DNA from 2 places in the Arthrobacter tumbae genome. Region 1 is predicted to be linked to the other one. Evidence: predicted binding sites of a transcription regulator. Region 1 holds the regulator's gene; the other holds the start of a gene.

Evidence for each region. Region 1 encodes Rex, which represses fermentation and respiration genes when NADH is low (regulators of the CRP and FNR family bind a similar motif). Its sites were predicted from a motif close to CTTGTGAANNNNTTCACAAG; they were not measured.
Region 2: a site for Rex is predicted at 3,385-3,404, ahead of rhaI (L-rhamnose isomerase). Genes of this name have one in related genera too.

The regions. Positions count from the first base shown of each region.
Region 1 is NZ_JAFBCC010000001.1:814,987-825,457, forward strand. Features, by position in the region: gene JOD47_RS03910 (histidine phosphatase family protein) at 1-540, opposite strand, end outside; gene JOD47_RS03915 (YceI family protein) at 742-1,293, shown strand; gene JOD47_RS03920 (hypothetical protein) at 1,409-2,077, shown strand; gene JOD47_RS03925 (redox-sensing transcriptional repressor Rex) at 2,129-2,839, opposite strand; gene JOD47_RS03930 (glutaredoxin family protein) at 3,011-3,280, opposite strand; gene JOD47_RS03935 (HAD family hydrolase) at 3,439-4,281, shown strand; gene JOD47_RS03940 (30S ribosomal protein bS22) at 4,330-4,428, opposite strand; gene JOD47_RS03945 (helix-turn-helix domain-containing protein) at 4,626-4,838, opposite strand; gene JOD47_RS03950 (3-deoxy-7-phosphoheptulonate synthase) at 4,993-6,072, opposite strand; gene JOD47_RS03955 (HNH endonuclease signature motif containing protein) at 6,367-8,097, shown strand; gene JOD47_RS03960 (ArsR/SmtB family transcription factor) at 8,222-8,671, opposite strand; gene JOD47_RS03965 (acetoin utilization protein AcuC) at 8,748-9,896, opposite strand; gene JOD47_RS03970 (TrkH family potassium uptake protein) at 10,055-10,471, shown strand, end outside.
Region 2 is NZ_JAFBCC010000001.1:1,339,193-1,349,663, forward strand. Features, by position in the region: gene JOD47_RS06350 (glycoside hydrolase family protein) at 1-564, opposite strand, end outside; gene JOD47_RS06355 (Gfo/Idh/MocA family protein) at 561-1,649, opposite strand; gene JOD47_RS06360 (L-rhamnose mutarotase) at 1,728-2,087, opposite strand; gene JOD47_RS06365 (LacI family DNA-binding transcriptional regulator) at 2,268-3,266, opposite strand; gene rhaI (L-rhamnose isomerase) at 3,520-4,686, shown strand; gene JOD47_RS06375 (bifunctional aldolase/short-chain dehydrogenase) at 4,689-6,725, shown strand; gene JOD47_RS06380 (rhamnulokinase) at 6,735-8,186, shown strand; gene JOD47_RS06385 (Gfo/Idh/MocA family protein) at 8,200-9,309, shown strand; gene JOD47_RS06390 (DUF6807 domain-containing protein) at 9,302-10,207, shown strand; gene JOD47_RS06395 (cupin domain-containing protein) at 10,249-10,471, shown strand, end outside.

The DNA of each region.
Region 1 (10,471 bases):
GCGCGGATCATGCCACAGGCGCCTGTTCTCCGCGGCGAGCCGGGCAACCCAGATGGGCAACTGGTGGCTGACCATGATCGCTTCGGCGTCCGTGCCGCCTGTAGCTTCCAGCGCCGCAGTGCGTGCGTCATGGACCGCGGACATCACGCGTTCAACCTGGGCACTGTACGGTTCACCCCAGGATGGTGTGAACGGGTTCCGCAGGGACTTCCAGTGCCTCGGGTGCCTGATCTGCTGGGCGACCTGCGCCATGCCTTCGAACCGGTTCTCCGCTTCGATGATGCGCTCATCGGTCACAACAGTCAGGCCCAGCTCGCGAGCTGTCGGCTCAGCGGTTTCCTGTGCGCGGGTGAGAGGTGAGGCGACCAGATGCACGATGTCGGCGCCGTCGTTCCTGCGCTCTGCGAAGTAGCCTGCAACCCGCTCGGCCATCTCCCGACCGAGCTCTGACAGGTGGAACTCGGGCAGGCGTCCGTAGAGGATCCCGTCCGGGTTGTGGACTTCGCCGTGGCGCACGAGGTGAACGGTGGCTGAGGGCATGTCATCAAGTTTCGCATCCCTCACGTCAGAGGGCTAAATCGGTCTCAAGAGCCCCGCCGGAAGCGGACGGTGGAGAAAATATTTGAACATTGAAGCAATCTCTGGAATAAAAGATGCAAATGCATGTTTATAGAGGTACACGCCCGTTCGGCCACCTCGGCCGCACACCAATCCAAAGCACGGCAGATCAGGAGAAACATCATGGCTATTCCCACCGGACTCACTCAGGGCACCTGGAACTTCGACGCCTCGCACAGCGAAGTCGGTTTCAGCGTTCGCCACGCCGGAATCAGCAAGGTACGCGGAAACTTCGACACCGTCGACGCCACCCTGCAGGTTGGATCCTCACTCGAGGATTCCAAGATCACCGCGACCATCAAGACCGAATCCTTCAACTCGAACGATGAGAACCGCGATGCCCATGTGCGTGGCGGCGACTTCTTCGACGCTGAGCAGTTCCCCGAGATGACCTTCGTGTCCAGGCGCGTCGAAGGCGCGGGCGAGACCTACAAGCTCATCGGCGACCTCACCATCCGTGGGATCACCAAGGAAGTTGCCATCGACACCGAGTTCAACGGCGTTGCTGTTGACCCCTTCGGAGCCACCCGCGCCGGATTCTCCGGCCAGACGGTTATCTCCCGCAAGGAGTTCGGCCTGACTTGGAATGCAGCTCTTGAGACCGGCGGTGTTCTGGTCGGCGACAAGGTGACCATCAACCTCGACGCTGCTTTCGTGGCACCCTCAGCAAACTAGAGACTCGTTTCAGCGATTCCCTTGGAGGGGGCGTGCCGGGCTTTCCGGTACGCCCCCTCGTTTTTTCTGTCCTTAAACCCCGGGGGTGGAAGCATCACGGCGGTACGCTGAGCGCATGAGTACGCCATCACACGACCCGTCAGAACGCGATCCGCATCAGCTCTCCGGAACTGACCCACTGAATCCCGCTGAGCCCGGACCCACCCAGAACTCAGGATCGGGTTTGTCCCCCGAACCGCAGAAGCCTGCATCTCCGTATTCCTATCAATCGGCCCAGCCCGCAGGGTATGCCTACCCCAGTGCAGCCCGCATGCCGGAGGAGGCGCGGCCACCGCTTCCCAGGGAAGTCAATCTGGCTTTCTGGCTGATCATCGCCGCCGGGGTGCTGAACTTCATCACCACCCTCATGGGATCAGGCACCACCGGCGGGCCGGCGGGAGCGGCTGCAATCGGCGTCGGCATAGGAATAGTCGTCGGCATCCTCACCACCGGCGTCTATGTACTGCTGGCCGTCTTCATCCGCAAGGGACACAACTGGGCGCGCATCACCGCCACCGTTCTTGCAGGAATTTCCGTTCTGCTCATGATCATGAGCTGGGTGACGCTCGCCGCACTGCAGGGCAACTCAGAAGTCCAGGAGCAGCTGGGTGGACAAAGCTTGCAGCCAAGCGGATTCTCGATCGCGCTGAACGTCCTCGTGGTACTGCTTGGAGTCGCCGGAGTAGTGCTGTGCTGGCTCAAGCCGTCTAACGCCTACTTCAAGCGGCAGCAAATCACGCACTAGTGCGCTGACGCTTATTGGGCCGGCCACAGGCAGTGGCTGGGCTTGCTTCGCCTACTGGGCCGCGCGGGCGCTGGAACCGGCATCAAGATCCGGTTCCTGCGCCCGCTGCGCGTGGTAGGCGAGGATCTGCAGTTCCGTAGCCATGTCCACCTTGCGCAGCTGCACCTGGCCAGGAACCTGCAGCACTACGGGCGCGAAACTCAGGATGCTCGTAATACCGGCTTCAACCAGTTCGTCGCACAGCTGTTGGGCGACGCCCGCAGGCACAGCAAGAACAGCCATGTTGGCACGCGTTCTGTGGAGAACGGTTGCCAGATCCTGCACCGGACTGACACGCAGCCAGCCGACTTCGGTGCCGACGATCATCTGATCGGCGTCAAACAGCGCGACCACCTCGAAGCCCCGCGACTGGAACCCTGAGTATCCGGCGAGCGCCCGACCCAAATTGCCGGCGCCCACGATGGCCACCCGCCAGTCCTGGGTCAGCCCAAGAGCGGTGGAGATCTGGCTGTTCAGGTACTGGACGTCATAGCCGACGCCCCGCGTTCCGTAGGAACCAAGGTAAGAGAGGTCCTTGCGAAGCATCGGTGAGTTCACGCCCGCCGCGTCAGCAAGTTCCTCCGAAGACACTCGTTCAATCCCCTCCGCCAAGAGGGAATTCAGGGCGCGCAGATAAATGGTCAGACGGGCGAGCGATGCAGGCGGAATCTGCCTGCCCTGCTGATCGCCCGCGGCGGACCGTAATCCGGGAAGCTCCGACATGGTCACTGGTTCATCTCTCCGTCATTGTTCGCCGGCGGCCGGGACTGCTCCGCCCGCCCGCCGGAGGATGACGGCGGGATATTCCCACTTTAGGTCCCGGCGCGAAGCCCTCAAAGTCCGGATGCAACGGTGGACGGTGAGCACACCCTGAATGCTGGGCACAGCCGGCTGCTAGGTGAGGAGCCTGCGCAGGCGCACTTCGTCGATAGTCCAGAAGTCCCGCTGGACGCCGTCGAGGAGCAGGACGGGCACCTCTTCCCAAAACCGTTCAAGCAACTCGGCGTGGTCGGCTATCGACTCTTCCCGCCAAACGACGCCCAATTCAGATGCCACCCGGCCTAACGTCTCCCGGGCAGCTTGGCACAGATGGCAGTCCGGTCTGGTCACCAGCACGAGGCCGGAGTTCCAGTTCGCGGCAGGCGGCTGGGTCTGCTGAGTCATGGTCTATTAGCTTACCGGCCGGCGGTCCCGCACCGAATGCCAGGCCCTGGGCACCCATTTGCCCCGGTTCAAGACGCCACAGGGGGTGTGAGAGATCGACGCGCGACAGTCAGCGTCCTCAAACACTCCGAAGGCCAACCAGTGATTAGACTCGTGCTATGTCCGCAGCCAGCCTCCGACCCGCAGTCGAGCCCGGGTCCTCCACGGAGACTGTGCCTGCCGAAGCTTCTCCGCTGGGCGGCCCGGCAGGAGAGGCAGCCTTTTTCGACGTCGACAACACCATGATGCGGGGCGCCAGTCTCTTCCATGTGGCGCGCAAGATGTACCAGCGGCGGGCTTTCACACTCCGTTTCGCTGCCGGGCTGGCCTGGAAACAGCTGCGCTTCGTGATGCGTGGCGAGAACATGACGGACATTCATGCCGTCCGGGACGCCGCCCTTGCCTTCGCCATCGGCATTGCGCACGAAGATGTGCTGGCCCTTGGCGAAGAGGTCTACGACGAGATGATCGCGTCGAAGATCTGGCCGGGAGCTCGTGCCCTCGCGGAACAGCATCTCCGAAACGGGCGCCGCGTCTGGCTGGTTACGGGTACCCCTGTCGAAGTGGCCAGTGTGATCGCCAACCGGCTGGGGCTCACAGGTGCGCTCGGCACTGTGGGAGAGGTGTCTGACGGCTTCTACACCGGCAAGCTGGTGGGCGAGTTCCTCCACGGCCCTGCAAAGGCCACGGCTGTCCACGAACTTGCCGGACAAGAGGGTTTGGACCTGTCCAGGTGCTGGGCGTACAGCGATTCCTACAACGATGTTCCGCTGCTCAGCATTGTTGGCCACCCTGTCGCCATCAATCCGGACCACCGCCTTCGCAAGCACGCCCGGGACTCCAACTGGCCGATTTACGATTTCCGGAGCGGCCGCCGTGCGGCAACCCTGGGGCTTAAGGCAGCAACGGGCGCGGGTGCCATTTACGGCCTGTGGCGCGGCTTCTCACGAATGAGGGGCTAGCGCTTAAATGCAAAACCGGTCCGCCTCAGTGGCGGACCGGATGCGATGCTACTTCTTGTTGCGGCGCTGGTGGCGGGTCTTGCGAAGCAGTTTGCGGTGCTTCTTCTTCGCCATCCGCTTGCGGCGCTTCTTGATTACTGAACCCATAGAGTCCTCACAAACTATTCATTCCGGTTCCGGACAACCACTACCGCATCAATTGCGGAAGGGACGCTCGAATCTGACAAAAGACGCACATCGCGGTGACGTACATCATGCGGCCGCACATGCGACCGTCTACGCAAAACGCTTCTTAACAGAGTACCCGCTCAAACCGGCCTTTCCGACCGGCGCCAACCGCGCCTTCAGCCCGTACCCGACTCACCCTCCACAGATGCGGAACGCAGATACTGCTGCACGGCGGATTCAGGCACGCGGTAGGAACGCCCGAACTGGACGGCCGGCATATCCCCGGAGTGGACCAGCCGGTACACGGTCATCTTTGATACCCGCATCACTTCGGCAACTTCCGCAACCGTCAGGAAGCGCACGTCGGAGAAGTTGCTGCCGCTCACCATCTCACCACTGTCCTTCTCTCTGGAGCTAACCCTGAGATGGGCGCCCACCGCACTTGATGGAACGCCGGACGGCGTGTCGCCTTGAGACCTGAGGATTATCCGTCTGGAGAAATACTCTAGTGGTTCATGTGGCCAAAGTGAAAGCACGCCAAGGTCACGAAGCGCCACCATGACGACGACGGCGCGATCCCCTCGCAAGATCGCCCAGTACCGATGCGGTAGCACCCCAGCCCATGCATGCGTCGGTCACGCTTTGGCCGTAGGTAAGCTCACCCCGAGCTGTCACATCGAGCTTCTGCGCACCTTCCATCAGGAAACTTTCCAGCATCACGCCGGCGATCAGATTCGAGTCGGACACTGCGTCCGCGAGTTCCCGCGCGACGTCGGCCTGCCGCCGGTGATCCTTGCCGCTGTTCGCATGGCTCGCGTCGACAATCAGCCGCCCGTTCTGACCTGCCGCAGCAAGCCTGGCAGACGCATTCGCGATGTGGGCAGCGCTGTAATTCGGGCCGTCCGATCCGCCGCGAAGGATCAAATGGGTGTCCGGGTTTCCAGTGGTCGAGACGAGGGCCGCCCGTCCCTCCTCATCGACGCCCAGGAACGCCTGTGGTGCGCCGGCCGCAGCGCAGGCGTCGAGCGCCACACTGATGCCGCCGTCCGTTCCGTTTTTGAAACCCACAGGCATGGAGAGGCCGGAGGACAACTGGCGGTGGATCTGACTCTCAGTGGTGCGGGCGCCGATTGCACCCCAGCTGATCAGGTCCGCAATGTACTGGGGGCTGATCGGCTCAAGGAATTCGGTGCCGAGCGGAAGCCCCAGGGCGGCAACGTCCTGGAGGAACTTACGGGCCGTTCGCAGGCCGGCGGCAATGTCGTGGCTCCCGTCCAGGTGCGGGTCATTAATCAGCCCCTTCCAACCCACCGTGGTGCGGGGTTTTTCGAAGTAGGCGCGCATGACCACCAGCAGGTCCTCGGCGTGCATCTGCGCGGCATCCGCCAGCAGCCGCGCGTACTCGAGGCCGGCGTCGGGATCATGGATCGAGCAGGGACCCACGATCACGAGCAGGCGATCATCCACTCCATCAAGGACTGCCCTGATCTCTTCGCGTGAACGTCGGATCGAATCTGCCACCTCGACGGTTCCCGGAAGTTCCGCGAGCACGGTGGCGGGCGTGGGCAGCGGCTCGATGCTCCGGACATTGAGATTGGACGAGGCTGAAGTGAGGGTTTTCATGGTCCCGGCTTTCGAAGATGGTTCTTCGGCGGGACTGTCCTGCAGAACCCGCCGTGGAAACGACGAAGGGCAGGAAGCGTGTCCTGCCCTGTTGGCTCTGAAGGTGTTGGTCAGCGTGTCAGGCCGCAGGCTCCTCCAGAGCCAACGCAAAATACGCATACCAACGGGTTGTCATGGAAAGAGACTAGACGGCGCGGTCCGAATTGCAAACTTCGAAAATGGTATGTGACACCGGCACGCTGAAAGTTCTCCACAACCCCTTTCTTTCGAATGTGTCTTCTAATAGAATGAGGTATGAGCCTGACAGCCGCACTCGACGCCCTTCCCGGCGGCGGACTGCGCGCTCTCCCATCCTTCGAATTCGATGATCCGGCCGGTTCGTCCACGCCTTCGATCGGGGACCTGTTGCAGATCCTGGCCGCCTACGCCTCGCGTTTCGTGGCCGCGTTTCCGGGAATGGGACAGGAGCAACTCGCCGAGCAGGCAACCGGAATCGAAGACCTCTCCCGGACGGTGGAGTACCTTCAGGTCGTCGCGGCCACCGCAGTGGATCGCAGCAGCGCCGCAGCCGGCGGCACGCCAACCCACACCAACAAAACCACCACCGACGACGCCGGCGGTTCCCCCACCGGCAGTAACGGCGGTTGCGCTCCCGGCGGTGTCGGCTCCGCCAGTTCGGCTACCGACAATGGTGCCGGTTCCGCTGCCGGTGGTGTCGGTTTCGCGTTCGGTCTGTCCGGTCCGGCCGGTGGGCGCTCGGCGTACCGGTGCACCGCCGAATACCTGCGGGACCGGCTGCGCATCAGCCGAGGCGAAGCCAACCGCCGGCTCCGCCTCGGCGCGAAACTGATCCCCTGCATCAGCCTCACCGGAGAACCGTTGCCCGCCACCTGTGAGCAACTCGCAGCCGAAGTCTCGGCCGGGGTAGTGTCCGGCAAAGCCGCCACCATGATCAACAGCGCCCTGGACCGGGCACAGTTCACCACCGACCCGGCCATGCTCGACACGATGGAAGCCCAACTCACCGCCAGCGCCACCCGGTTCGACCCCGACTTCCTCGCCAAACTCATCCACCGCTTCGAAGCCCATCTGGACCCCGACGGGCCCGAACCCACCGACAAGGAACTCACCAATCGCCAAGGCGTGTTCCTCCGCGGCAAAAAACGCGGCCTCCACCTGCTCGACATCGCCGCCACCGACGAACAATACGAATACCTCACAACCATCATGAACACCGCCACCAACCCCCGCACCACCGGCACCGGCGGCGACGGAGGCCAGAGCGGCAGCGAAGGGAGCGACGGCGGAGGGACCGGCGGTGGCGGAGCAGGACCTGATGACGCGCCCGGACTCAACGGCCACGACGCGCCCGTCGAGACCAGGACCCGGGCACAACTGCTCCTGGACGGACTCGTCGGAGCCTGCCAGATAGCCCTGGCCACCGACAAGCTCCCCGCCACCGGCGGACAACGGCCCCAGGTCCTCGTCACAATCGACTACCAGACACTGCTCGGCGACATCGAAACCCGCACCGGCACGTTCTTGCCAGCCCCCGGCACGTCCACCGGCACTTCCAATACCGGCGCCTCCTTCTCACCCGCCGCCGGGGCATCGCTCGCATACACCGGCCCCATCAACGCACGCACAGCCCGTCAAATCGCCTGCGACGCCGACATCATCCCCGTCGTCCTCGGCGGAAACAACGAAATCCTCGACCTCGGGCGAGCACAACGGCTCTTCACAGCGAAACAACGCAAAGCCCTCATAGCCCGAGACAAGGGCTGCGCCTTCCCTGCCTGCACCATGCCGGCACACTGGACCGAAGCCCACCACATCCAACCCTGGTCACACGAAGGCCCCACCAGCACAGACAACGGAGTACTTCTCTGCGCCCATCACCACCATCTGATCCACCAAAACGAATGGACCATCCACACCAGGGACCGGCTCCCCTGGTTCATCCCACCCCCACACATCGACCCCGGCCAGCAACCACGACGAAACCACTACTGGACACTCTGCTGAACAACCCACGAGGCTGAACAATCACGCGCGGCCAAACAACTGCGGACCAGGCTGAATAATCGCAGCCGAACAACTGCGGACCAGGCCGAGGAGGAATGTCCGGTAACGCCGAGCGCGCCGGCGCCTACTCCTTGCGGCGACGCAGTTTCGGAAACTGGGACAGAAGGTCGGCAGCACGTTCAGCAGCTCTGCCGACGGTCCGCCCGAACGGCTGAGCACCATCGATTGGCGCAACGCCCGGTCCAACTGAGACCAGTGCATCGAGTTCGGGTTCGACGACGGCAGGCGCAAGGGACGAGTTGACCTTCTGGGCCGGCAACTGGAACTCCGCTAACCAGGAGGCAACGCCCATCAATGGCTCCGGATCGAGTGAGTAGAAGCGCTTCTGGCCCTGCGCCCGCATGGTGACCAGCCCTGCCTCCCGCAGAACTTTGAGGTGCTTCGAAACCGTGGGTTGGCTTACTTCTAGCTCCAGTACCAACTCGCCTACCGCTTTATCCCCGTCCCGCAGCGAGCCCAGAATCTGGCGGCGGGTGGCTTCGGCGATGACCCCGAACACATCATCCATGACCATCCCATTACCATAACCGTATATGTCGAAAGCGGCATCCCTTTGTTTCCGATAGGGATCGCTCGAAGTAGCCGCAGGCTCAGTCGAACCAGGGGTCCAGTCCGTGAAGCGGAAAAATGGCTTTGCGGGTTGCCATGATCGACCGGTCCAGGTTCTCGTTGGGGTCGAACCCGGCCTCCCACGACTGCCACCAGGTATCAGAGCCGTCGCCCATCACGGAAGGCGCTTCGCGACCGAAGCGCTCGGCGACATACGCGCGCCACGGGGCGGGCACCGGCGTCGTCAGTGTGATGTCGGCACCGGCAGCCACCGCTGTGAGGAGCGTCCACGAACGTGGCACCACCGAGGTGATGTTGTACCCGCCGCCACCGGTCGCGATCCAGCGGCCGCCGCAGTGCTGTGAGGCGAGATCGCGAACCGCAACTGCTGCAGCATGCTGGGCATCGACGGTGATGCGCAGGTTGGTAAGGGGATCGTCCACATGACCGTCGCAACCGTGCTGGCTGACGATCACCTCAGGCCCGAACGCAGCGGTCAACTGCGGCACAACGGCATGGAACGCCCGTAGGAAACCGGAGTCACCGGTGGTGGTCGGCAACGCGACGTTGACCGCGTAGCCGGAAGCCGACGCACCACCGATCTCGTTCGGGAACCCAGTTCCCGGAAAGAGGCTCATCCCGGTCTCGTGCAGGGAGATGGTCATGACACGCTTGTCATCCCAGAAGATTTCCTGAGTACCGTCTCCGTGGTGGGCGTCGACGTCGATATACAGCACGCGCTTCACACCGGCATCGAGCAGCCTTTGGACCGCTGCAGCTGCATCGTTATAGATGCAGAACCCGCTAGCCCGGGCTCGGCCGGCATGGTGCATCCCCCCGCCGAAGTTCACCGCATGCTGAACCGTACCGGACAGGACCGCATCGGCTGCGGCAAGGGAACCACCAACCAACCGGGCACTGGCCGAATGCATTCCGGTGAAGGCCGGCGTGTCCTCAGTTCCAAACCCCGATGCGACGTCGGCGGCCGCCGGGTCAGCATCGGCCGCTTTGACGGCCCGAACGTAGGAGGCATCATGCACCGTCCGTAGACTGGCGTCATCGGCCACGTCCGGAGCCTCAACGGATACCTGCGGAAGGTCCAACAAACCCAGTTCGCTGATCAACCGTGCTGTCAGCTCGAGCCGCTGCGGATTCATCGGGTGATGGGCACCGAAGTTGTACGCGAGCATGGATTTGTCCCACATCACCCTCGTTGCAAAGGCGGGAACGGAGGTACTGGCCACTCAAGCAGGCTACGCGATCGCAGCCCGTCCTGCCCACGGCACAGCAGCGGAAGTGGTTTACTACTCGAAGGACGCAGCAGGAGAAACGGAGCGGATCAGCAAGCATGGCACGAACACACCCCTCCTGGTTGGGAGGGGAAGACCAGGTTCATCTGCATCTGCTTGGCCGGGCGCGCGACTTCATCGACAGCGTAGTAAACAGTTCACCGGCGCGCGTTGCACTGCTGATCTTTGCCCTTGTTGTCCTGATTTTCACCGGATTACTCAGCCTGCCATTCGCCAGCAGCTCCGGCGAGGTCACTCCCCTGCACGACGCCATGTTCACAGCGGTCTCCGCCGTATGCGTAGTGGGGCTGACAGTGGTGTCCACGGCAGCGCACTGGTCGTTCTTCGGGCAACTGATCATCCTCATCGGCATCTTCGTCGGCGGCCTCGGAACCCTGACCCTGGCCTCACTCCTGGCACTGGTGGTCAGCAAGCGGCTCGGCGTCCGCGGCAAGCTGCTGGCGCAGTCCGCACTC
Region 2 (10,471 bases), 520 kb from region 1:
ATGGGGCGCACCGCCGATGACCTGCCCTTCGACGGTCCAGCTGTGCCCGTCGGCACTCACCGCAGCCCAGGTGGTGGAGCCGTCCGCCTCGTCCTTGTACCAGAGCCGCTGCAGCCCGTCGGGGGTTCGGGCCACGGCGGCATCGATCACGTAGTCCGAACTCAGTTCCAGGAATCCACGGTGCTCCCAGGACTCAAGGTCATCGCTGACCAGATACGCGATGCGACGCTCATGCCCGGCCCATGTCGAGGGCATACCCCGGATCCAGGTGAGGTACATGGAGTATCGAGTGCCGTCCCACACCACTTCCGGTGCCCAGTGAGTGTTCGGGCCGTGCTCCCCTGCCGGATCGAGACCGTCGACCACACCGCGGTGAAGCCAGCGTGCGCCGTCGTCGGACACTGCCACACCGATCCGACTGCCGTGCACCCACTCAACGCCCGGGCCCTGATCGGCGGGGCGCCGCTGGGTGTAGAACATCCACCACAGCTTGGTCTGTTCGTTGCGAATGACGGCGGGGTCAGTCGGCCCGCCGAGCGGGTCAGCGAGCAGCGGCGCACTCACCGCCCGGGACGCAGATCCGTTACGGGAGAGCGCATGCTGCCGCGGAAATCAGGAGCGGCGATTTCCGCTCGCGCCACGGGCGTACCGCGCCCGGCGGACGCGTAGAGAGCGGCAACGATTTCGATCGCACGTGCAGGATCGGCCGCGACCGGCGGCACGTCGGCTCCTGTCAGCAAAGATGCGTAGACCTCGGACAGGAGCGCATCGTGCCCGCTCGGCACCTCGTTCGACGGCATCGCCCACGACGCCGCACGCTCAGCGCTGATGTGGCGGGCAGGAGTCAGTTTCCAGCTTGCGTGGTTGTGGCCGTAGAGGTGCTCGAGCTCGATGGTTGCGTGTTCGGTATCGATGCGGATCAGGCTCGATTCGCGCGGCGCGAGCACGGTGGTCATGACCGACGCGACCGCGCCGCTCTCGAAGACGACGACGCCGCAGGAGGTGTCCTCGGTTTCGACCTCCCGGTCGAGCCGGAACAGTTGGCCGGACGCCGACCCCCACTCGCCGAGCAGGTAGGACAGCAGGTCGATCTGATGGATGCCGTGGCTCAGCGTGGTGCCGCCGCCCTCCGACTCCCACGTTCCGCGCCACGGGACGTCGTAGTACTCGGATCCGCGGTACCAGTGTGTATGGCAGACGGCGGTCAGCGGCCTCCCGAGATCACCCGATTGCAGCAGGTTGCGGACATGAGTCGCCGCCGTGCCGGTGCGCTGCTGGAAGACGACGGCGAGCTGCCGGTCGGCGACAACGGCCGCCGACTGCATGGCGTCCACTTCGGCGAGGGAAAGCGCAGGAGGCTTTTCGGCAATCACGTGAGCACCGACGTCGAACGCTGCCTTTGTCTGTTCCGCATGTCCGGCCGGCGGAGTGCAGATATGCACGACGTCGATAGCCTCCCTGGCCAGCAACTCCTCCAGCGTGCCGTACCCGACTGCGATGCCGTGGCGGGCGTTGAAGTCGTGGACCCGCTCCTCACTGGGGTCCGCCGAGGCAACCGCGGTGACGCCGGCGATTGCGGCGAGCGCCTCGGCATGGAGATGCGCCACGGCGCCGGTGCCGAGGATGGCGGCGCGAAGAGTGCGGGTCATTGAAAGCTCCTTCCGAGCCAGGATCGCCGGTGCGTGGCACGTTCGTGGGGTCTTCCCGGCGAGCCTGCCATTTACCGGCTACTTTGCGGGCTGCTGATGGCCGACGTGGCCCTTGAGTTGGTCCTCGAGGTGAAAGACCTCTTCGATCTGGACGAACCCTTCGTCCGGTCGACCGTCGAGCTGCACGAAGAACTCGCCCATCTCGGCCTGCCAGCGGGCGTTGACGTCAATCTCGGCCATGGCGCGCTGGGCGGCCGCGAAGTCCTCCGACTCCACATAGCCGATCAGCAGTCCGTCGGGCCGAAGGAAAAGCGAGTAGTTGTTCCAGCCGGTGTCCTTGAGGGCGCGGAGCATGTCCGGCCAGACAGCCGCATGGCGCTCCTTGTACTCCTCGATGCGATCGGGCTTCACCTGCAGCTGGAAGCAGACGCGTTCCATGGTTCTCCTCGTCGAGCGGAAGTGAATCGTTTCACGGCGATGCTACCACCGCGACCTATCGAGTGGCCCAACCTAATCGGAAAGTGGCCCGATCCCACTGAACTTTTGCGCACCTACGGTGACTTGCCAGGCCGTTGAACCCACCGAACCCGCGCAAAAGTTCCCAGAGGACGGGGTGGGCTAGAGGGTGCTCCCGCGGCTGACCAGCTCGGGCTGGAAGATTACCTGGCGGCTCTCGGGCGAGGTTCGGTCAATCGCCTCAAGCAGGAGTTCGACGGCGGTGCGCCCCATCAGCTCCGTTGGCCGCCGCACTGTGGACAGGGGGACAACCGCTGACTGGGCGAAGTCGATGTCGTCATAGCCGATCAGCGCGAGGTCCTCGGGAATCCGCAACCCCCGAATGAGCAGTACAGCCTGCATGACGCCGATAGCCAGGAGGTCGTTGGCGCAGAAGATGCCGTCCGGCAGGCCTTCCCTGCCGCGCTCCGCAAGGAGTTCACCCGCGGCCCGGCCCGCCAGCACGGTCATCGCAGCAGCTTCCACAACCTCGAGCTCGGCATCCGGGTACTCCTCCACAGCCTGCTGCGCTCCGGTCAGACGGTCCGCGACCTGCTGGATATCGGTGGACGCACCGATGAACGCGATGCGCCGCCGTCCCCGCGTCAGCATGTGCTTCACGGCCATATAGCCGCCGGCGACATCGTCCACGGACACCGAACTCACACGCCGCTGCGGATCCACCCGGTCTACGAGGACCACCGGCACGCCATGTGCACGCAGCTGCTCGAGCCGGGAATCGACGTTCCCCACCGGGGAAATCAGGACTCCTTTGACGCGCTGCTGCTCGAAGACATCGAGGTAGCGGCTTTCCCGGCCGGCGTCGTGCCCGCTGTCACCGAGCAGCACCGTGCTGTCCGACTCCGCTGCGCGGTCTTCGGCGGCGCGCGCCAGCGAGGAGAAGAACGGGTTGCTCACGTCGAGGACGATGAGCCCGATGGTGCGGCTGAGCCCGGCACGGAGCTGGCGGGCGGCGTCATTGCGCACGAAACCAAGCTCGGAAATGACACTGAGCACCCGTTCGCGGGTCTTTTCAGCCACGCGGTCCGGGTTGTTGAGCACGTTGGATACCGTGCCGACGGCAACCTGCGCCTGGTCGGCGACGTCCTTGATACTGACCATCCGGGCAGACCCTCGTTTCATGGAAGTGACGCAGCTGGAGGCAAGGGATGTCCGTAAATGTGCAGTCTTCACAAGAATGCTTGACACCACTTATCCCCAAGGATACCTTTGAAACGTGCTAATGAATCGATTCAATATTCGATTCACCTCCTGACCGCCACCGCCGCCCCTTTCAGGCCCAGTGAAAAGTCAGTGCAAAACAACGACGATGCGCGCGGGCTTTGGAGCCGGCAGCTGTAGATGGAGAGAAGTAATGGTTGACCTGAGCCGCATAACGCCAACCCTGGAGAACCTCGCTATCGAGGTGCCGTCCTGGGCCTACGGCAATTCCGGAACCCGTTTCAAGGTGTTCCAGACTCCCGGTACCCCGCGCACTGTGCAGGAGAAGATCGCGGATGCCGCGAAGGTCAATGAACTGACCGGCCTCGCGCCCTCCGTTGCCCTGCACATCCCTTGGGACAAGGTGGAGAACTATGGCGAACTGTCCGAGTACGCGCGCGGCCTCGGCATCACGCTGGGCACTATCAACAGCAACACGTTCCAGGATGACATTTACAAGTTCGGCTCCCTCACCCACAGCGACGCCGCTGTTCGCAACAAGGCGCTGGACCACATGTTCGAGTGCATTGACGTCATGAACGTCACCGGCTCCCAGGACCTGAAGATCTGGCTGGCGGACGGCACTAACTACCCCGGCCAGGGCGACATGCGCTCACGCCAGGACTGGCTGCATGACTCCCTGCAAAAGGTTTACGAGCGCCTCGGCGAGGGCCAGCGCATGGTCCTTGAGTACAAATTCTTCGAACCGGCTTTCTACCATACGGACGTCCCCGACTGGGGAACCTCCTACGCCCACACACTGGCCCTGGGAGAGAAGGCCATGGTCTGCCTCGACACCGGCCACCATGCCCCCGGCACCAATATCGAGTTCATCGTGGCGCAGCTGATCCGCCTCGGCAAGCTCGGATCGTTCGACTTCAATTCCCGCTTCTATGCCGATGATGACCTCATTGTCGGCGCAGCGGATCCGTTCCAGCTGTTCCGCATCATGTACGAGGTGGCCCGCGGCGGCGCACTCGATCCGGCCAGCAACGTGGCCCTCATGCTGGACCAGTGCCACAACCTCGAAGAGAAGATCCCCGGCCAGATCCGCTCCGTGCTGAACGTCCAGGAAATGACTGCCCGCGCGCTCCTCGTTGACCGCACCGCGCTGACCAAGGCGCAGGAAGCAGGCGACGTCCTCGGCGCGCACGCACTCTTCATGGACGCCTTCTACACCGACGTCCGGCCGGCACTCGCCGCGTGGCGTGAATCCCGCGGACTCCCCGCGGACCCGATGGCTGCCTACGCAGCCAGCGGCTACCAGGAAATAATCAACGCGGACCGCGAGGGCGGGCAGCAGGCAGGATGGGGCGCGTAAGCATGAGTAATCAAACAGTTCAGGACCTCATCAACCGGTCCAACCGGCTAGGCGCGGATAAGCGCAACACGAACTACGCCGGCGGCAACACCTCGGCGAAGGGCAGCGACACCGACCCCGTCACGGGTGAAAACGTTGAGCTGCTCTGGGTGAAGGGCTCCGGCGGTGACCTGGGCACCCTCAAGGAGCAGGGCCTGGCGGTACTTCGCCTCGACCGGCTCCGCGCACTCACCAACGTCTACCCCGGCCTTGACCGCGAAGACGAGATGGTCGCCGCGTTCGATTACACCCTCCACGGCAAGGGCGGCGCCGCCCCCTCGATCGACACCGCCATGCACGGCCTCGTCGACGCCGCACACGTTGACCACCTCCACCCGGATTCCGGCATCGCGATCGCCACAGCGGTCGACGGCGAAGCCCTCACCGAGAAGATCTTCGGCGACAGGGTGGTGTGGGTGCCCTGGCGACGCCCGGGCTTCCAGCTCGGCCTGGACATCGCCTCGATCAAGGCCGAGAACCCGCAGGCCGTCGGCACCATCCTCGGCGGACACGGCATCACCGCGTGGGGCGAAACCTCCGACGAGGCCGAGAACAACTCGCTGTGGATGATCGAAACCGCCGAGCGCTACCTCGCCGAGAACGGTGCCTCCAACCCCTTTGGTGAACCCCTCGACGGCTACGCCGCGCTCTCGCCTGAGGAGCGCCGCACGAAGGCCGCTGCCCTCGCGCCGGTGATCCGCGGCCTGGCCTCCACCGACCGGGCGCAGGTGGGGCACTTTACCGACGACGACGTCGTCCTGGACTTTTTGAGCGCGGCTGAACATCCGCGCCTGGCGGCTCTGGGCACCTCCTGCCCGGACCACTTCCTGCGCACCAAGGTCAAGCCACTGGTCTTGGACCTGCCCGCCGACGCCTCCATCGAAGATTCTGTCGCCCGGCTGAAGGAACTCCATAAGGAATACCGTTCGGACTACCAGGCGTACTATGAGCGCCACGCGGATGCGGATTCCCCAGCCATGCGCGGAGCGGACCCGGCGATTGTCCTGGTTCCCGGCGTCGGAATGTTCTCCTACGGGGTCAACAAGCAGACCGCACGCGTGGCCGGTGAGTTCTACATCAACGCAATCAACGTGATGCGCGGTGCTGAGGCGATCTCCACCTACGCCCCCATCGATGAGTCGGAGAAGTTCCGCATCGAGTACTGGGCGCTGGAAGAGGCCAAGCTCGCGCGGATGCCCAAGCCGAAGTCCCATGCCACGCGCATCGCGCTGGTGACCGGCGCCGCCTCGGGCATCGGCAAAGCCATCGCCACCCGCCTCGCAGCCGAAGGTGCGTGCGTGGTCATCGCCGACCTGAACCTCGAGAATGCCGAGAAGGTCGCCGAGGAACTCGGTGGCCCGGACGTCGCCGTCGGCATCCAGGCCGACGTCACTTCCCCCGAGCAGGTCCAGCAAGCGGTCGACGCCGCCGTCCTGGCCTTCGGCGGACTGGACCTCGTGGTCAACAACGCCGGGCTCTCGATCTCCAAGCCGCTGCTCGAGACCTCCGAGAAGGACTGGGATCTGCAGCACAACGTGATGGCGAAGGGCTCGTTCCTTGTCTCCAAGGCCGCCGCGAAGGTCCTGATCGACCAGGAAATGGGCGGGGACATCATCTACATCTCCTCGAAGAACTCCGTTTTCGCCGGCCCGAACAACATCGCCTACTCGGCCACCAAAGCCGACCAGGCCCACCAGGTGCGCCTGCTCGCCGCTGAACTCGGTGAGCACGGGGTCCGCGTCAACGGCATCAACCCCGACGGCGTGGTCCGCGGCTCCGGCATCTTCGCCGGCGGCTGGGGAGCCAAGCGCGCCGCAGTCTACGGGGTGGACGAAGAGAAGCTCGGCGAGTACTACGCCCAGCGGACCCTCCTCAAGCGCGAGGTGCTGCCCGAGAACGTGGCGAACGCCGCCGTCGTGCTCACCTCCGCCGAGCTGTCCCACACCACCGGCCTGCACGTCCCGGTCGATGCCGGCGTCGCCGCCGCCTTCCTCCGCTAGGTCCAGCCGATGAGTCCGGAACCGGCTGTCTACGCAGCCGTCGATATCGGCGCCTCATCCGGCCGGGTCATTCTCGGCCGGATGGGCGCCGACGGTCCCTCCCTCGAAGTTGTGCACCGCTTCCCCAACGGGGTGCAGGAACTCGACGGCGCCCTCCGCTGGAACATCGACGCCCTCTTCGAGGAGGTGCTGCTCGGCCTGACGCTGGCTGGGGAACGGGCGAAAGCCGCCGGCGAGCGGGTGGTCAGCATCGGCGTCGACACCTGGGCGGTGGACTACGGCCTAGTGAACGACGACGGCGCTCTCACCTCCCAGCCGCACAGCTACCGTGACCCGCGCACGGCTGGCGTGGTTGACAAAGTCCACGAAACCGTCCCCTTCGAGCGGCTCTACGAGACGACTGGCCTGCAGTTCCTCCCGTTCAATACGGTCTATCAACTGGCGGCCGAGCCGTCCCTTGAGAACGTCCAGGCGCTGCTGATCCCTGATCTGCTTGGCTTTTGGCTCACGGGCGAACGCCGCTGCGAGATCACGAACGCCTCGACCACCGGGCTGCTCGATGCGGCGACGGGCAACTTTTCGAGCCACCTCCTCGACGCCGTTGAGATACCCCGCAAAATCTTCCCGACCCTGATGGAACCGGGCGAAACCCTGGGCACGCTGCTGCCCTCCATCGCCGAGCGGACCGGGCTGGATCCTGAGACGAAAGTCGTCGCCGTCGGTTCCCACGACACAGCATCCGCCGTGGCAGCGGTGCCCGCGGGTGTAGCCAACTTCGCGTACATCTCTTCCGGCACCTGGTCTCTGGTGGGCGTGGAGCTGCCGGAGCCGATCCTCACCGAGGCTGGCCGCGCCGCAAACTTCACCAACGAACGCGGCGTCGACGGCACCATCCGGTACCTGCGCAACTGCGGCGGGCTGTGGCTGCTGAGCGAGTGCCTGCGGAAATGGGGGCCGTCGGTGACGCTCGAGAACGTCCTTGCGGAAGCAGCTGCGCTGCCCGTCGGCGGCCCACGCATTGACGCCGATTCCGACGACTTCATCGCCCCCGACAACATGCCAAACCGCATCCGCGAGGCGGCAGGCTCCGCGCTTGAGTCTCCCGCCGCCGTCGTCCGCTGCATCCTGGACAGCCTCGCAGAGGTGTACGCGCGGACGCTGGCGCAGGCGGCCGAGCTCAGCGGTAAGCCGATCGACGTCGTACACATAGTCGGCGGTGGGTCACAGAACCGGTTGCTGTGCCAGCTCACCGCGGACGCCGCCGGGCTGCCCGTTCTTGCCGGTCCGGTGGAGGCCACCGCCCTTGGCAACGTGCTGGTTCAGATGCGTGCCGACGGCGCACTCGGGGCGGGCGCACTCGGCGCAGGTGCCACCCTTACCGACATCCGTGCCGCCGTTCGAAGCACGGCCCAGAGCCAGAGTTATGAACCCGCACGACAAACCGAAACAGCACTGACCTAGCAAAGGATTCGCAGTGGCAGTTCGCACCAAACCCATCCGCACCGCCGTCGTTGGAGCCGGAGGCATCGCCCAGGGACAACACCTCCCCGGGCTGCGCGTCCTCGGTGATCGGGTGGAGATCGCGGCAATCGTCGATATGGACGCTGACCGGGCGCGGGAGGTCGCAGCCGAGTGGGGCGCGCCGCACTCCAACACCTCCGTGGCCGGGATGCTTGAGGAGGTGCAGCCGGACCTCGTACTGGTCTGCACGCCGCCCGGATCCCACACTGACGCGGTGATCCGCTCGCTCGACGCCGGCGCGTCGGTCTGGTGCGAAAAGCCGCCGACACTGTCGCTGGCCGAGTACGACGCCATCCTCGAACACGAGGGCGCCGACGGGCCGTATGCCTCCTACGTCTTCCAGCACCGCTTCGGCTCGGCGGCGCGCACGCTCCGCGCGCAGATTGCGGCGGGCGACCTCGGGGCACCCTTGGTGGGCATCTGCCACACGCTCTGGTACCGGGATACCGCCTATTACGACGTCGCGTGGCGGGGTAGGTGGGAGACGGAAGGCGGCGGACCGGCCATGGGCCACGGCATCCACCAGATGGACCTGCTGCTGTCTCTGCTGGGCGACTGGACCGAAATAAACGCCACCATGGCTACCTTGGGCCGTGATGTTGAGACCGAAGACGTCTCCTTTGCGCATGTCACCTTCGAGAGCGGCGCCATTGTCTCCGTGGTGAACAGCGTGCTCTCGCCGCGGGAGACCAGCTATCTGCGCTTCGACTTCGCCGATGCCACTGTGGAGGTCGAGCACCTGTACGGGTATGACAATTCGCACTGGAAGTGGACGCCTGCTCCGCACGTTGAGCCTGCCTCGGTGGAAGCCTGGGCGCCCACCCAGAACCTCGCGAGCTCCCACGCGGTGCAGCTGGAGGAGCTGGTGTCCTCGCTCGAATGCGGCGAGCGCCCGGCGGCTTCGGGGCATGACGGACGCCGGGTGCTTGAGCTGATCGCGGGCCTGTACCAGTCGGCGTTTGAAGGGCGCCGGATCAAGCGGAGTGAACTGACCCGGGAGAATCCGTTCTACTGGTCCATGAACGGTACTTCCGCAACGCTGAAGGAGACACTCGATGCCTGAACTGCAGCTTCGCCGTCCATCCAACAGTGAGCTGGTGATCTCCTGCGGCGCCGTTGACCTGGCGACTTATGTATTCATCCCGCCGGCAACCCGCTCGGAAGCTCCGAAGCCGTACCTGCACCCGCTGCGGACGCTGAGCGGTGCGCCGCTCACCGGCTTCCGCCCGTGGGATCACCGCTGGCACAAGGGCCTACAGATGACCTGGTCCCACGTTTCGGGGCAGAACTTCTGGGGCGGGCCGACGTTCTCTCCGGAGACCGATTACCAGTGGCGGGACAACCTGGGCACCATTGAGCACGACGGTTTCCCGGGGCTGTCCGCCTCGCCTGACCGGATCTCGCTGGGTGAAGCCCTGACGTGGCGCAACTCCGCCGGCGAGCGCTGGCTCTCGGAGCAGCGCGAGACCGTCTTCTCCAGCGTCGATGTGCAGGAGCAGTCCTGGCAACTGGACTTCACCACCGAGTTGACCAACGTGTCGGACCGTTCCCTTGATCTTGGCAGCCCCACCACGCACGGCCGCGCCAACGCCGGGTACACCGGTTTCTTCTGGCGCGGTCCGCGCAGCTGGACCGGCTGCTCGATCCTCGGACCCGAGGGTGCCGATGGCGAAGCGATGATGGGCGCCTCTGCGCCCTGGATCGCCCTCGCCGGGCAGAATGACGAGCTCGACGGCGGTGCCACCATCGTTGCGCTGGCCGGGACGTCGTCGTCGGCGGTTCCGCTCAAGTGGTTTGTCCGCAGCGAACCATTCGCGGCGCTGGCCCCCTCCCCCGCTTTCGACGAGGAGATCACGCTTGCACCCGGGGAGTCGCTGCGGCTCCAGCACCGGTACGTCTTCGTGGACCGGATCTGCGAGCGCGACGACATCGAGCGGATTGCGAAGGGCGCGTCCCTGTGAGCGAGTCGCCGCGCGTCCCACTGTTTCCGGGATCGGTCGGCATGAGCGACCTGCGGGTCTACGAGTGGGCGACCGCTGACGGGCACCATGGGGGGACGCCGCACCTGCACACGGTGTCGAACGAGGGGTACGTGGTGATCGGCGGATCAGGTGAGGTGCACACGCTCTCCTCCGAGGGCTACGCGCGAGACCCGCTGAGTGCCGGCTCGGTGCTGTGGTTCAGCCCGGGCACGGTGCACCGGCTCATCAACACCGGGGACCTGC